Regions from separate parts of the Vallitalea okinawensis genome, predicted to be linked through region 2. Evidence: predicted binding sites of a transcription regulator. Region 2 holds the regulator's gene; the other holds the start of a gene.

Region 1 (6,718 bases), on a different contig from region 2:
AAAAAAGCATTATTCGAGGGTGTTGTATAAACGAGTCCTAATGTCTGTGAAAAAAAAGCTAAAAATAAAAATGCACCAGCAATAAATCCGTTCTTTAACTCTAATTTCGTAATTTTTTTAATTTTTTTGTTATAAAAACTATACAGTACTATACTTGCAATAAAAAATCTCATAACCATAATTAAACTAGAACTCATCTTTGCATCAATGGCCATCTGAGTTGCTATAAAACCAGTACCCCAAATTATTGCTACAATAATTAGACTAACGTCAGATAAAATAACTGACCTCCTATTTTGATTATTCTTCATATACTCCCTCGCTTTTGTTTCCTTCATTTTTACGACTCATCATCATTAACACTAATAATTTAACTATATCTTTATTAATCTTTTAACCCGTAATAGATATTTGCAACATCACTTTTTCAAGTATATTGCCTTGAAATTTCATGCAATATTACCTATTTGCGTCCTTTATTTGAACTTGTTTAATGACTTTTGACTACTAAATTATAACAAGAACAAAAATCAGTGTACATTAACAAAAACTAAGTTTTTATAAAAAAACGACTTCTTTACTTTTTCACTAAGTTTTATTGCAGAAATATTTTTTATCAAAAGAAATTATATAACGGAAAAGTATATTTTTTTTAGATTTTTATAATACTTTTACTTCAATATAGAGGTATAATGCAAGAAAAGTGAAGACGACACTCTTCTAATAGGAGTTTGTCTGGTAGGAAAGCTTCCTTTGAATTAGCGAAAAGATTACACCGCTCTTAATAGAGATGTATAATAATTATGATATCATGAAGGAGAGATGCAAATGTCCAATATCGTAACAGTTGCAGTTGCAGGATTTGGGTTAAGAGCTCAAGACTATACCGCGTATCAATTCAATACCCCTAATAAAATGAAAGTTGTTGCTATTTCTGATATTGATGAAAATAGGCTTAATTCAGCTGCTGAAAAATTCAATATATCCAATGAGTATTGTTTTTCTTCTGCTGAAGTGATGTTAGAGCAACCCCGTCTTGCTGATGCTATGTTTATTACTACTCAGGATCGTCAACACGTTCCACAAGCAATAAAAGCACTCGAAAAAGGTTATCATATTTTGTTAGAAAAACCGATATCACCCACTCTACAAGATTGCTTATTACTTCAAAGAAAAGCTCACAAGTATGACCGAATCGTAACAGTATGTCATGTTATGAGGTACACTAATTTCTATCAAGAAATTAAAAAAGCAATTGATTCAGGTATTATAGGAGATGTGAAATCCCTTTTAGCCGTAGAGAATGTTGGTTATTTTCATCATGCACATAGTTTTGTAAGAGGTAATTGGAGACGCTCAGATGAAACCAGTCCAATGATCTTAGCCAAAAGCTGCCACGACCTTGACCTTATTCAATGGTTGATCGGTGCAAAATGCATTCATTTGTCTTCCTTTGGTAACCTTAGTCACTTTAATGCTGAAAACGCTCCAGCTGGTTCAGTAGACCGGTGTTTAGATGGGTGTCACTCTAAAGAAAAATGTCCTTACGATGCTGAGAAGATTTATGTACTCGATAAGGTAACAGGTATAAAAAATGGCATATGGAAATGGCCTTGTAATGCTGTTGTGAACAACCCTACAGTAGATTCAATTTATGAGGCATTAAAAAAAGGTCCTTATGGAAGGTGTGTCTATAAGTGTGATAATAATGTTGTAGATCACCAAGTAGTTATAATGGAATTTGATAATGGTACTACGGCTAATTTCACAATGAGCGCCTTCACTGTAAGTGATGGTCGACAGATTAAAATTATGGGTACTTTGGGTGAGATCATTGGAGATATCGATACTTCAAAAGTAAGAATAACACCATTTGGTAAAAAATCTAGACAAATTGATATACAATCTATAACCGGAAGTATCGATAGCCATGCAGGAGGGGATCATCAAATTGTTGATCGTTTCATTAATACATTAAGTTGTAACACTATAACAATGGACACTCTAACATCTATAGATGCTTCTGTACATAGTCATGTTATGGCTCTTGCAGCTGAACACTCTCGATTAAATAATGGCTTATCCATTAACCTCAATGACTTTATTAATTCTATGAATCATTAATTGGACAAAAAAACCCTAAGCTCATGGCTTAGGGTTTTAACAGCTAGTATTCTATTCCTTTACGAGCACCAATTCCTTCTTCGAAGGGATGCTTTGTATCTTCAATGGTAGAAACATAATTTGCACGTTGATAAATTTCTTCTGGTACTTCTCGACCAGTTAATACAACTTCGATTTCAGCTGGCTTATTATCAAGTATATCTATAACCTCATCCATTGGTACGATTTCATTTCGAATAACACCGAGTATTTCATCCAATATTAAGACGTCACATTGACGTGTATCTAATACTTTTCTTGCAAAATTCAATCCGTTTTTAATATCTTCACTTAAATCTTTCTTTTCTTCATCGGTTAAGTTCCAGAAAAAATCTCTTTCTTTTTCAAATCTAAAGAGTTTAAAATGTGGCTCTAAGTTTTTAAGGCTTTCCATCTCACCTGTAGGATTACCCTTAAGGAACTGTATCATAATTACCTTATAACCATGACCTACAGCTCGGACACCTTGCCCAATAGCTGCAGTTGTTTTTCCTTTACCCTTTCCACAGTATACTTGTATCAAACCTTTATCCATCATTGTCCCCTTTCTATAGGTAAGTGCTTACCTATAGATTTATTATAAATGGTATAGGATCATTTTTCAAACAGTTATTTATATTATGCCCTGGACTTATGCAAATTATTCATCATTCACTCACATTTTTTAACTGCCTCCAAATAAAGAAACACCCACTATAACGTGGATGCTTAAAATCATTATAAATCCTTACTTTCTTCCTCACTATTATTTGTTTCTTCGTTAACAATTTCCATCTTCGAAACAGATACTTCATAAGCTGTTTTTTCAATGACATTTTCTTCACTTAGCTTCTTTTGATAAACACGACTTTGAATACGTCCCCACATTTTTATTCGACGTCCTACCTCTAATTTTTCAGCAAAACGAGCATTTCTCCCCCATGCAATTGCAGGAATATAATCTGATTTATTATAAGGTCTATTAACAGCAATTAAGAGGTCTGTTATTTCTCTTCCAAAAGGAGTGGTACGATAAATTGGCTTTTTACACACATATCCATCTAGATAGATAACATTTGGGTTTTTACTTATACTTTCGTCATGAACGATAACTTCCCTTGCAAATACTGAAAGTATTAATCGACTTTTACCATTTTCATGGCGATTATAAGATCTAAATTGACCTTCTACTTCAATGAACTTCCCCTTATAGTCTTGTTTTGGATCTAATAACCGCTCTGAAACGAGTACTCTAATTTTGTCACATGCTTCGCTTAATCTTTCAACATCCATTGTAAAATTGTAAAAGCCTTCCCCATATACCTCATGACTAAATTCAAATCCAGAAGATATCTTTCCAAAAACTTCAACAACGTTGTTTTTTATTACTTGGTCAGCCATTGTCTTTCTCCCTTCATATTTATTCATATGTTTATTACTACAATTCTTATGCAGTTAGTCCTAAATTTAGAAGTGTATTTTTAATATTTTGAAGAGCTTTCTAAGGCGTAAAAAATAATATATCACTATTTATTAAGTTGGATTTAATTAAGAACGTAAGTATAAATCCTATCAATATATATATTTTTAGTGTTTTAAAAAATATTATGTATTTTTCATTCAATTCTGATTATAAAACAAGATATTGATTTTAATTTTATTTATGATACAATATATAGTGTCCGATAATATTATCAAGATTATCCAGCTGACCAATGTAGTCATCCTATGCTACCCTGGAAGTTCAGTACCTTAGGTTAAGTTAGTGACTATATTATGTAAAACGAGAGATAATAAATACTACATATGTACTTAGCTGGAATAGATCTTTGAAACCCAAATTTCATTTATTCATATACAAGAAAATTCATCGTGCCCCAAAGATAACGATGAATTATTCTATCTTAAAATATAAAATACATAAAGATGAGAGGAGCCAATGATGAAGCTTACAGATCTAATTTTTCGTCACTACACAAAAGAACTAGAAGAGGGTAATAAAACTGTTTATGATCTATTTGAATGGAAAACAGTTGATGTACTTATGAAGGATTATAGTACAGGTGATATTATTCTAGACATGAAAAATCTTGAATTCCCTTCACATTATTCACAATCAGCTTGTAATATTATTGCAAGTAAATACTTCAGAAAAAAAGGTGTCCCTAATAAACGTGGATCTGAGTATTCTATGAAACAAGTCGCAGATCGCCTAGTTGGTTTTTGGGCTGAGGCAGCTGTTGATGAAGGGTTAATTGATGAAGATGAGAAGAAAATAGTCTATGATGAATTAAGTTTCATGTTTCTTAATCAAATGTGGGCACCAAATAGTCCTCAATGGTTCAATACTGGTCTAAAGTTAGCTTATGATATTGATGCCCGTGCTCAAGGTCATTATTACTTCGATGAAAAAGAAGGACGAGCTACCTTATCCAAAGATGGATACACTCGTACACAAGGCTCCGCATGTTTTATTGTTAGTGTAGAAGATTCATTGCTTGGTAATAAATCCCTTACAGATCAATTAACAGTTGAAACGCGTTTATTCAAATATGGATCAGGTGTTGGTAGTAACTGGTCATCTATACGAGCTGCTGGTGAGCCCCTTTCTGGCGGCGGTAAATCATCAGGATTACTAAGCTTCCTTAAAGTTTTTGATCGCAATGCAGGTGCTATTAAATCTGGAGGTACGACTCGTCGTGCAGCTAAGATGAATATCCTTGATCTAAATCATCCTGAAATTGTTGACTATATAGAATGGAAGTCTAAAGAAGAAAGTAAAGTTCGTGATTTAGGCAAAATGGGTTATTCAACACATTTTGAAGGTGAAGCCTACGAAACAGTATCTGGCCAAAATGCAAATAACTCTGTTCGAATTCCTAACACTTTTATGACAAAACTTGATGAAGAAGATGCAAATTGGTCACTTCAGGGTCGTTTTGATAAAGAATTTACAAAAGAAGTATCTGTAGATGGTTTATGGAATCATATTGCTGATGCTGCTTGGACTTGTGGTGATCCTGGGGTTCAATATGATGATATCATAAACGACTGGCATACATGTCCTGCTGGTGAAGATGGTCAATATAACGCAAAACACAATCGTATTAATGCGTCAAATCCTTGCTCTGAATACATGTTTTTAGATGATACAGCTTGTAACTTAGCCAGCATCAATATTGCCAAATTCTATGATTCTGAAACAACTAGATTTGACATCGATGGTTATCTTCATGCTATTAAATTGATACAAATTGTATTAGAAACTACTATTCATTGGGGTCAATTCCCAACTGAAGATATAGCTCGTAAATCCTATCGTTTTAGAACTACCGGACTTGGTTTAACTAACCTTGGATATACATTTATGACCATGGCAATACCATATGATTCTGAAGATGCAAGAACTTTTGCTGCCTCTGTAATGAGTATTCTAACAGGTTATTCTTATTATATTTCATCGCTATTTGCTAGAAAGGTAGGACCTTTTGAATGCTATGAGAATAACGCTCCACATATGTTACGTGTTATTAATAATCATGCTCGTATAGCTAATTACAATAGCGCTGACATGGAATTTGAAGGATTAAGCTATGATCCTGTTCGTATTAATCATAAGTTATTATCCGATCTTGGATTTAATAATATATCAAATACTTTAAAGAAAGTATGGAAAGACACACTTGCATCTGGTGAAAAATATGGCTTTAGGAATGCACAGGTATCCGTGTTAGCCCCTACAGGCACTATTGCTTTTGCTATGGATTGTGCCACAACTTCATCAGAACCTTTCTTTAGTCATGTTGTTTATAAGAAGCTAATTGGTGGCGGCAGCATGGAGATTGTTAATCCAGCTATCCCTATTGCATTAAAGAAGCTTGGGTATGATGAAGTCCAAATCACAGAAATAGTTAATTATGTGATGGAAAAAGCTGATATGGGTGGCTATGAAATGATTAGAGATGGTAAGATCGAAGGCACTCCATATTTGAAGGAAGAGCATTTTTCAGTATTTGATACTGCTAATAAATGTGGTTCTGGTCATCGCTTCATTCCACCAGAAGGTCATGTACGCATGATGGCTGCATTAATGCCAAATGTATCTGGCGCTATTAGTAAGACTGTTAACTTACCTAACCACGCCACTGTTGAAGACATTAAAGAGATTTACTACATGTCATGGAAATTAGGCGTAAAAGCTATTGCTCTTTATCGTGACGGTTGTAAAGCTTCCCAACCATTAAATTCAACTATGATTGAAGAAAAAGAGGGAAAATTAGATGACCTAACCTATAATGAGTTACTTCATTATGCTAAACACCAACGTGAGAAAGATTATAAACCTATACGTAAAAAGCCTCAAGGTATTCGAACAGCCCATGTTCATGAAGCAGAAATGGCTGGTCTTAAACTTTATATAACAACTTCTTTCTTTGATAATGGACGCTTAGGCGAAATATATATATCAGCAGGAAGACAAGGTTCATTAATCAAAGGATTATTAGATAGTTTATCAACTACTATTTCAGAGATGCTGCAGTATGGCGTACCTCCTAAAGATATTGCTAGAATGTAT
Region 2 (6,718 bases):
GGCGAATAGGTATTAATAGCCCTAGTGGGAATTATTTTTACTACGCTCATTTAGACAGTTATCGAGAGGATATGGAAGTTGGGCAAAAAATTGAAGCTGGGGAAATTTTAGGTTACATGGGTGATACCGGTTATAGCCCAGTTCCAGGTACTACAGGCCAGTTTCCGGTCCACTTACATCTCGGTATTATGTTAAGAAATATTACAGATGAAGAATATTGGATTAACCCTTATTATATCCTTAGATATGTTGAAGAAAAAGGCAATTAGTTTTTTACTCTGACTAGTGTATTATAGGCAAAAATTTAACATTTTAATACTATTTATGATATAATATATATGTACACGAATGGAGGAAGGTATATGGAAACGCAAAATTGGAGAGAACTCTTAATACCTTATGAACAAGCCGTCCAGGAACTCATTGTGAAGTTTGAAAGTGTTGGAAGAGAGTACACTCGACTTGGACACTATTCACCAATTGAATTTGTAACTGGAAGAGTAAAAAAGATATCTAGTATTATAGAGAAAGCACGAAAGAAAGAAATAGAATTCGAAAAAATCGGAGAAGAAATCGAGGACATCGCTGGGATTCGTATTATATGTCAGTTTGTTGAAGATATAGATAAAGTAGTAGAGCTCATTCGTGATAGAGCTGGGAAAGATATGATGATTATTCGAGAGAAAGACTATGTTTCGAATATGAAGAAAAGCGGTTATCGTAGTTATCATGTCATTATAAAATATCCGGTGCATACTGCATTAGGTGAATTCAATATATTAGCAGAAATACAAATAAGAACGCTAGCAATGAATTTTTGGGCAACAATAGAACATTCATTAAAATATAAATACAATGGAAAGATACCAGAGGAATTGTTAGGCAAGTTAATACATGCAGCAGATGCTGCTCATAGTTTAGATCAAGAGATGTCCTATATACGCAACGAAATCGTCGAAGCTCAGAATCTTTTTAAGCTTAAATCTACATTAGTAGCAGATATCGTTAATAATATACAAAATATATATGATGTTGGAAATATTGAGGAAGCTAAGAGAATTCAAGCTCAGTTTTTAGATATTTTGAGACAAGATTCATTTGAAAAGCTGCAAGAATTTAATAAACAATTAGATGTTATAGCAGAGGTATTTGATGCTCAGAGCCTAAATCGTTAAAAGATAACGTTATGGCTTTAAATAAGATCAAATTACTTCTTGAAGTAGGTACTAACAATTTGGAGGATATATATGGCGATATATGCTATAGGAGATTTACATTTAGGCTTCAATGTTAATAAACCCATGGGTATCTTTGGGGACGCATGGACTAATCATGAGCTTAAGATTAAGGAGCATTGGCAGGAGACCATCAAGGAGCAAGATTTAGTTTTGATACCGGGTGATATATCTTGGGCTATGACCTTAGAAGAGGCCATGGAGGATTTAGGATGGATTGATGCCTTGCCGGGTTATAAGGTATTAGTAAGAGGTAATCATGATTATTGGTGGAAATCCATCACTAAGCTGAATAGTATGTTTGATAAAATGTTTTTTTTGCAGAATAATTTCTATACCATTGACAACATTGCAATCTGTGGTACTAGGGGATGGACATGCCCTAATCAACGTATGTTTACTGACCAAGATGAAAAAATCTATAAACGAGAACTACAGCGTCTTGAACTATCTCTAAATCACGCAGTTAAAGGTGGATTCACGTACATCATTGCTATGCTGCATTATCCACCAACTAATGATGAAAAACAGATATCAGGATTTACCGAGCTTATGGGAGCTTATGGAGTAGACAAGGTTGTTTATGGCCACCTTCATGGTCAACTATCATTTGATAGTAGTTTGATTGGTAAGCATGGGAAAACTCATTATCATCTTGTTTCTGCGGATTATCTTGATTTTCAACTGTATAAGGTTCTATAAGTTTAAACTAGGAACCATTCAAATGTATTAATTTAGCTGGAGAAGGAGGAATATTATGAAATGCCCTTTTTGTGGATATGATAATACGAAAGTTATTGATTCACGACCGTCTGAAGAAAATATATCAATTAGAAGACGACGTCAATGTGAGAAATGCAATAAACGTTTTACTACCTATGAGAAAGTTGAAACAATACCACTTATGGTGATAAAAAAGGATAAAACAAGAGAGCCATTTAACAGAGATAAACTAATGGATGGCATTCTACGATCCTGCCATAAACGCCCTGTTTCTGTTACAGATGTAGAAAGATTAGTTGAAGATATTGAAAATAAAGTACTCAATTCCATGGCGAAAGAAATAGATAGCGTTCAGATTGGTGAATATGTTATGGAAGGTTTAAAAGGAATCGATGAAATAGCTTATGTGCGATTTGCATCTGTATATCGACAATTTAAGGATATCAATACCTTTATGCAGGAATTAAATAAAATGATTAAAGGATCATAGATTTAGATCAAATTGACTGTCTCGTTGGGGCAGTTTTTTATCATATAGGAAAGTCGTATAATCAACCAATTAGAAACAGTTAATTGATACTAAGTAACCTTCCTAACAACACAAACTTCATAAATACACGCAGCGGAGCTACATTCGTTCTTTGATGGTGTGGTAATGTGTACCATTTTTTGTTATGAGTATATCATGTATCTGACTTTAATTAATTGAATAAACTAGAAATATAGTATATAATAAGTAAAAAAGGAGGTGTGGAGATGCAGTATATCAAAAAAGCCAGTTTATATCTAATCCTTTTTATGATATCAGCTAATGTTGTACATAGTGCAGAAGTAGGTGTTAATTCCCAATTCAGTGAGAAAGCTACCTTAGTTTTAGAAGAAAAGCTATTGGACGATAAAGTTATACATGGTTTCTATGCCATTAATTCCAATACTCGCTTTAATCAAATGATTGAGGATAAATCGATCAATAATTTTGATCATATTTCCTTTGGGTGGAGTACAATTGATGAAGAGAATGGTGAAGTCTTTCTGACACAAGAGAGAAGACTAGGTGACCAACTATACGATTATTATAGACCTGAAGGTTCTGATGAAGTGCTAAATAATATGAAATCTCATTCAATTGATAGCAGCCTTATGGTTTATGCACCATTATCTCAATTTGAAGATAATTTTGGTACTATTTTTAGGGAAAAGGAAATTATGAATCAGATTATTCTAGCTGCTTTGGATTTTAATGCTGTGACAATAGATTTTGAGTTTGTTAACCAGGACTATCAACAGTCTTACTTACAGTTCCTAAGAGATTTAAAAGCAGTACTCGAAGTGCTTAATAAACAGCTTTATGTCACTGTGCCTGTATCAACTAATTATAATCACTATCAACATGATGAGATCTTTCAAATAGCTGATTATGTTATTTTAATGGCACATGACTATGAGGCTAAATGGATAAATGGTTTTTATGGTAATGAACCAGTACTATCCCCTCAATCACCGATCAATACAATCAGTCAGGATATCAGCCGTATAAAAGGGGGGCTATCAGATTCAAGTTTAATAGAAAAGGGGCTACTCCAGATTAGTTTTGCATCGACACAATGGGAAAATATTAATGGGTATGTGGATGGTCAAGCGTATCATCCTACATATAGCATGATTTATGATCGAGCTTTAAATGAAGTTATAACCAATAAACAAGCCTATGATACCATAGTGAGACGTGGGGAAAGTTCTCTTAACCCCTATATTTTATATACAAATAAAGAAACAGGTAATCTAAATACAATATGGTATGAAGACTGGACCAGTGTTGAATCCAAATTAAAATTGGTTAAAGAACAAGGACTTGGCGGGATATCCCTATGGTACATAGGCAGCATCCCAAATTACTATTCAGGCGAAATTGATTTGGAATTAGACGTTTGGAATCGATTAGGTGAAGAGATTAGATAGTATAGTGTTAGAATAAAAAGTTAAATAATTTTTTAAAGATACATATTTTTGAATTGAAAATAAGGCACATGATTAGCAGTATTAATACTGAATCATGTGCCTTTATATTATGGATTAACTATTCCCATAATTTACATATACTAAAAATGCTTAACTCTCTTGTATATATATAAGTTGCTATATAAAATATTAAATGGACTTACATAGAGTACTAGGAGGAATATAATGAAAAAAATCCAAATTATTACAAGTGTTCTCTTGCTTTTTTTATTGATTTTCATGGTAGATATAAAAGCAGAAGACCCACAAGAAATTGTTACTTTTGAAGACTTTAGAGTCGAAGATGCTGTAAGAGGTATTATTAATAAGCCCACAGGAAACATCTATTTAGAAGATGTCGATGAAATAACAGAATTAGAGTTGTTAAGATCAGGTATTAATAATTTAGAGGGAATACAGTACCTTACTAATTTGAAATATTTAAATTTAGGTTACAACAACATAAAAGATATATGTCCATTAAAGGACCTAGAATTTTTGGAGGTGTTAGTTTTAGATAGTAATAATATTGAAGATATATCAGCATTAGAAACCCTTACAACTTTAAAACATTTATATTTAAGTGATAACCAGATTAATGATATTACCCCACTTGAGAATCTTATAAATTTAGAATGGATAGTTATAAATAGGAACAAGATTAAAGATATAAGTCCAGTAAAGAGCTTAGATAGATTGATTCGATTAGAGATAACGCATAATGAAATAGAGAGCATTATACCATTAACTTTCTTATCTGATTCAAGATTAAACCAACTTGTTATCAATGATAATAAGATAGATGATGTGAGTTCATTAGAAAACTTTAGACGTTTAGTCTATATTGATTTGAGTAATAATCGTATAAAGGATGTAGATCCCTTAGGAAAACTAAGTTTAAAATTTTTAAACATCTCTAGAAATAACATCATAGATATAAGTGGTTTATCTAATTTAACGCAATTACATTATTTAAATCTATCAGATAATAAAATTGCAGATATTGACGAATTAGTCAATTTGGAAAGTCTTGAATATCTATACATATCCAATAATAATATAGAAAATCTTGATCCTATAGATAGTTTGAGAGGGTTAACTTTCGTGGATGCCTCTGGAAATGATGATGGGAATAAGGAAGTATTTATTGAATTAAATAATGAGGAAGTTACGTTTGAAGATGCACAGCCATATATAAATGAAAATTTAAGAACAATGATTCCAGTTAGATTTTTAATGGAGGCTTTAGGTGCAGAAGTCAATTGGAATCAGGAGCTTAAAGAAGTTTATATAAATCATAACTATAGATTACTGACTTTAAGAGTTGACCAAGATAAAATTGACGCAAAAACTCTAGACGAAGACGGTGAGAAAATGTTTAGCGAAGTCATAAGAATGGATACAAAGGCTACATTGAAGTTAGATAGAGTATATGTCCCTATTCGATTTGTAAGTGAGGCTTTAGGAGCTAAAGTAAACTGGGATAACGATACAAGAACAGTAGAAATATTCACTGAACCAGATCAATCAGTAGAACCAATCACCTTCTCAGATCCTATACTAGAAAAAATGATACGGTATCATATTAATAAACCTGTAGGCGATATTACTGAAGAAGATGTTATGGCTATAGAGAGTTTTACATTATCAGACTATGGAATCTCTAATATAGATGGTATTGAATATTTGAAGGGATTGAAGGACCTATCATTAGTCAATAATCAGATAGAGGATTTAGGGTCTTTAGAAAGTTTAATCGGTTTAAAAAGGTTATACTTAGGTGGCAACAACATACAAGATATTACACCATTAAATAAATTAATGAATCTAAGAATTTTGGATATCTCAAACAATAAATTACAAAACATAGATGCTATTAAGAATCTAAGGAATTTAGGGCAATTAAATTTAGAATCTAATATGATAACAGATATAAGTTCTTTAGAAAACTTAGAACGATTGGCTGTTTTAAACTTGAATAATAATAAAATAAAAGATATATCTTCAATTAGTAGTCTTGATTATATACAAATACTATCCTTAGATAATAATGAGATAGAACATATTGATGAATTAGGTAATCCTCCTTATCTAACGATTGTATCAATTAATAATAATGAAATTAGTAATATAAATGTTTTAAAGGAGATAGAGAGTTTGGAAATAATAAATATTCGAGACAATCCAATAGAAGATGTTAGTTCCGTTAAATGGCTAGAAAATAGATAGATATGAGGATATTATTGTTTACTAAGTTATAGAGGGTAGGTGCTATTGTAGCACGTACTCCTAATTCTTTTATAGAATAGGAATGTTCGTATTTGTCCACAAGTCATCCTGCATTCCTATTCCAATTTTAACTTGGCATTAGTCAATTTAGTATACTAATTTTCATGATTCTTTGATATAAAGAAGATACATATAAATAAAGTAGAGAGAAAATCAGCTGAGTAAATAGAATGTCATAAAGATTTAGTTAGATTACTTTGAAAGAATTAATGGGGAGATTAATACAGAATGAATAAATATATAGATGCACAATTCTACACAGTCAAAGAAGTTGCAACTATCTTAAAAATCACACCAAAAGATGTTCATCTCATGATTGATCAAGGTAGGATACCTTGTGAAGTTTTTGGAGTCAATATCAAAAGAATACCTATAGCCTATATAAATACCCTAGTTGAAAAACATTCACCAAAAGAAGATAACCGGAGAGAAGATTATTATTTAATGCAAGAATTAAACAGCAGGGATTTATC

Evidence for each region. The regulator NrdR, encoded in region 2, represses ribonucleotide reductase genes. The targets are predictions, from matches to a motif close to CACAANATNTTGTG.
Region 1: a site for NrdR is predicted at 3,810-3,823, ahead of C1Y58_RS11715 (vitamin B12-dependent ribonucleotide reductase). Genes of this name have one in related genera too.

What each region holds. Positions count from the first base shown of each region.
Region 1 is NZ_PQDH01000003.1:484,257-490,974, forward strand. It holds gene C1Y58_RS11695 (DMT family transporter) at 1-311, opposite strand, end outside; gene C1Y58_RS11700 (Gfo/Idh/MocA family protein) at 829-2,124, shown strand; gene C1Y58_RS11705 (cob(I)yrinic acid a,c-diamide adenosyltransferase) at 2,168-2,698, opposite strand; gene C1Y58_RS11710 (single-stranded DNA-binding protein) at 2,881-3,543, opposite strand; gene C1Y58_RS11715 (vitamin B12-dependent ribonucleotide reductase) at 4,082-6,718, shown strand, end outside.
Region 2 is NZ_PQDH01000008.1:161,561-168,278, reverse strand. It holds gene C1Y58_RS19755 (M23 family metallopeptidase) at 1-269, shown strand, start outside; gene C1Y58_RS19750 (GTP pyrophosphokinase) at 363-1,175, shown strand; gene C1Y58_RS19745 (metallophosphoesterase) at 1,248-1,937, shown strand; gene nrdR (transcriptional regulator NrdR) at 1,993-2,448, shown strand; gene C1Y58_RS19735 (glycosyl hydrolase family 18 protein) at 2,715-3,917, shown strand; gene C1Y58_RS19730 (leucine-rich repeat domain-containing protein) at 4,143-6,185, shown strand; gene C1Y58_RS19725 (helix-turn-helix domain-containing protein) at 6,474-6,718, shown strand, end outside.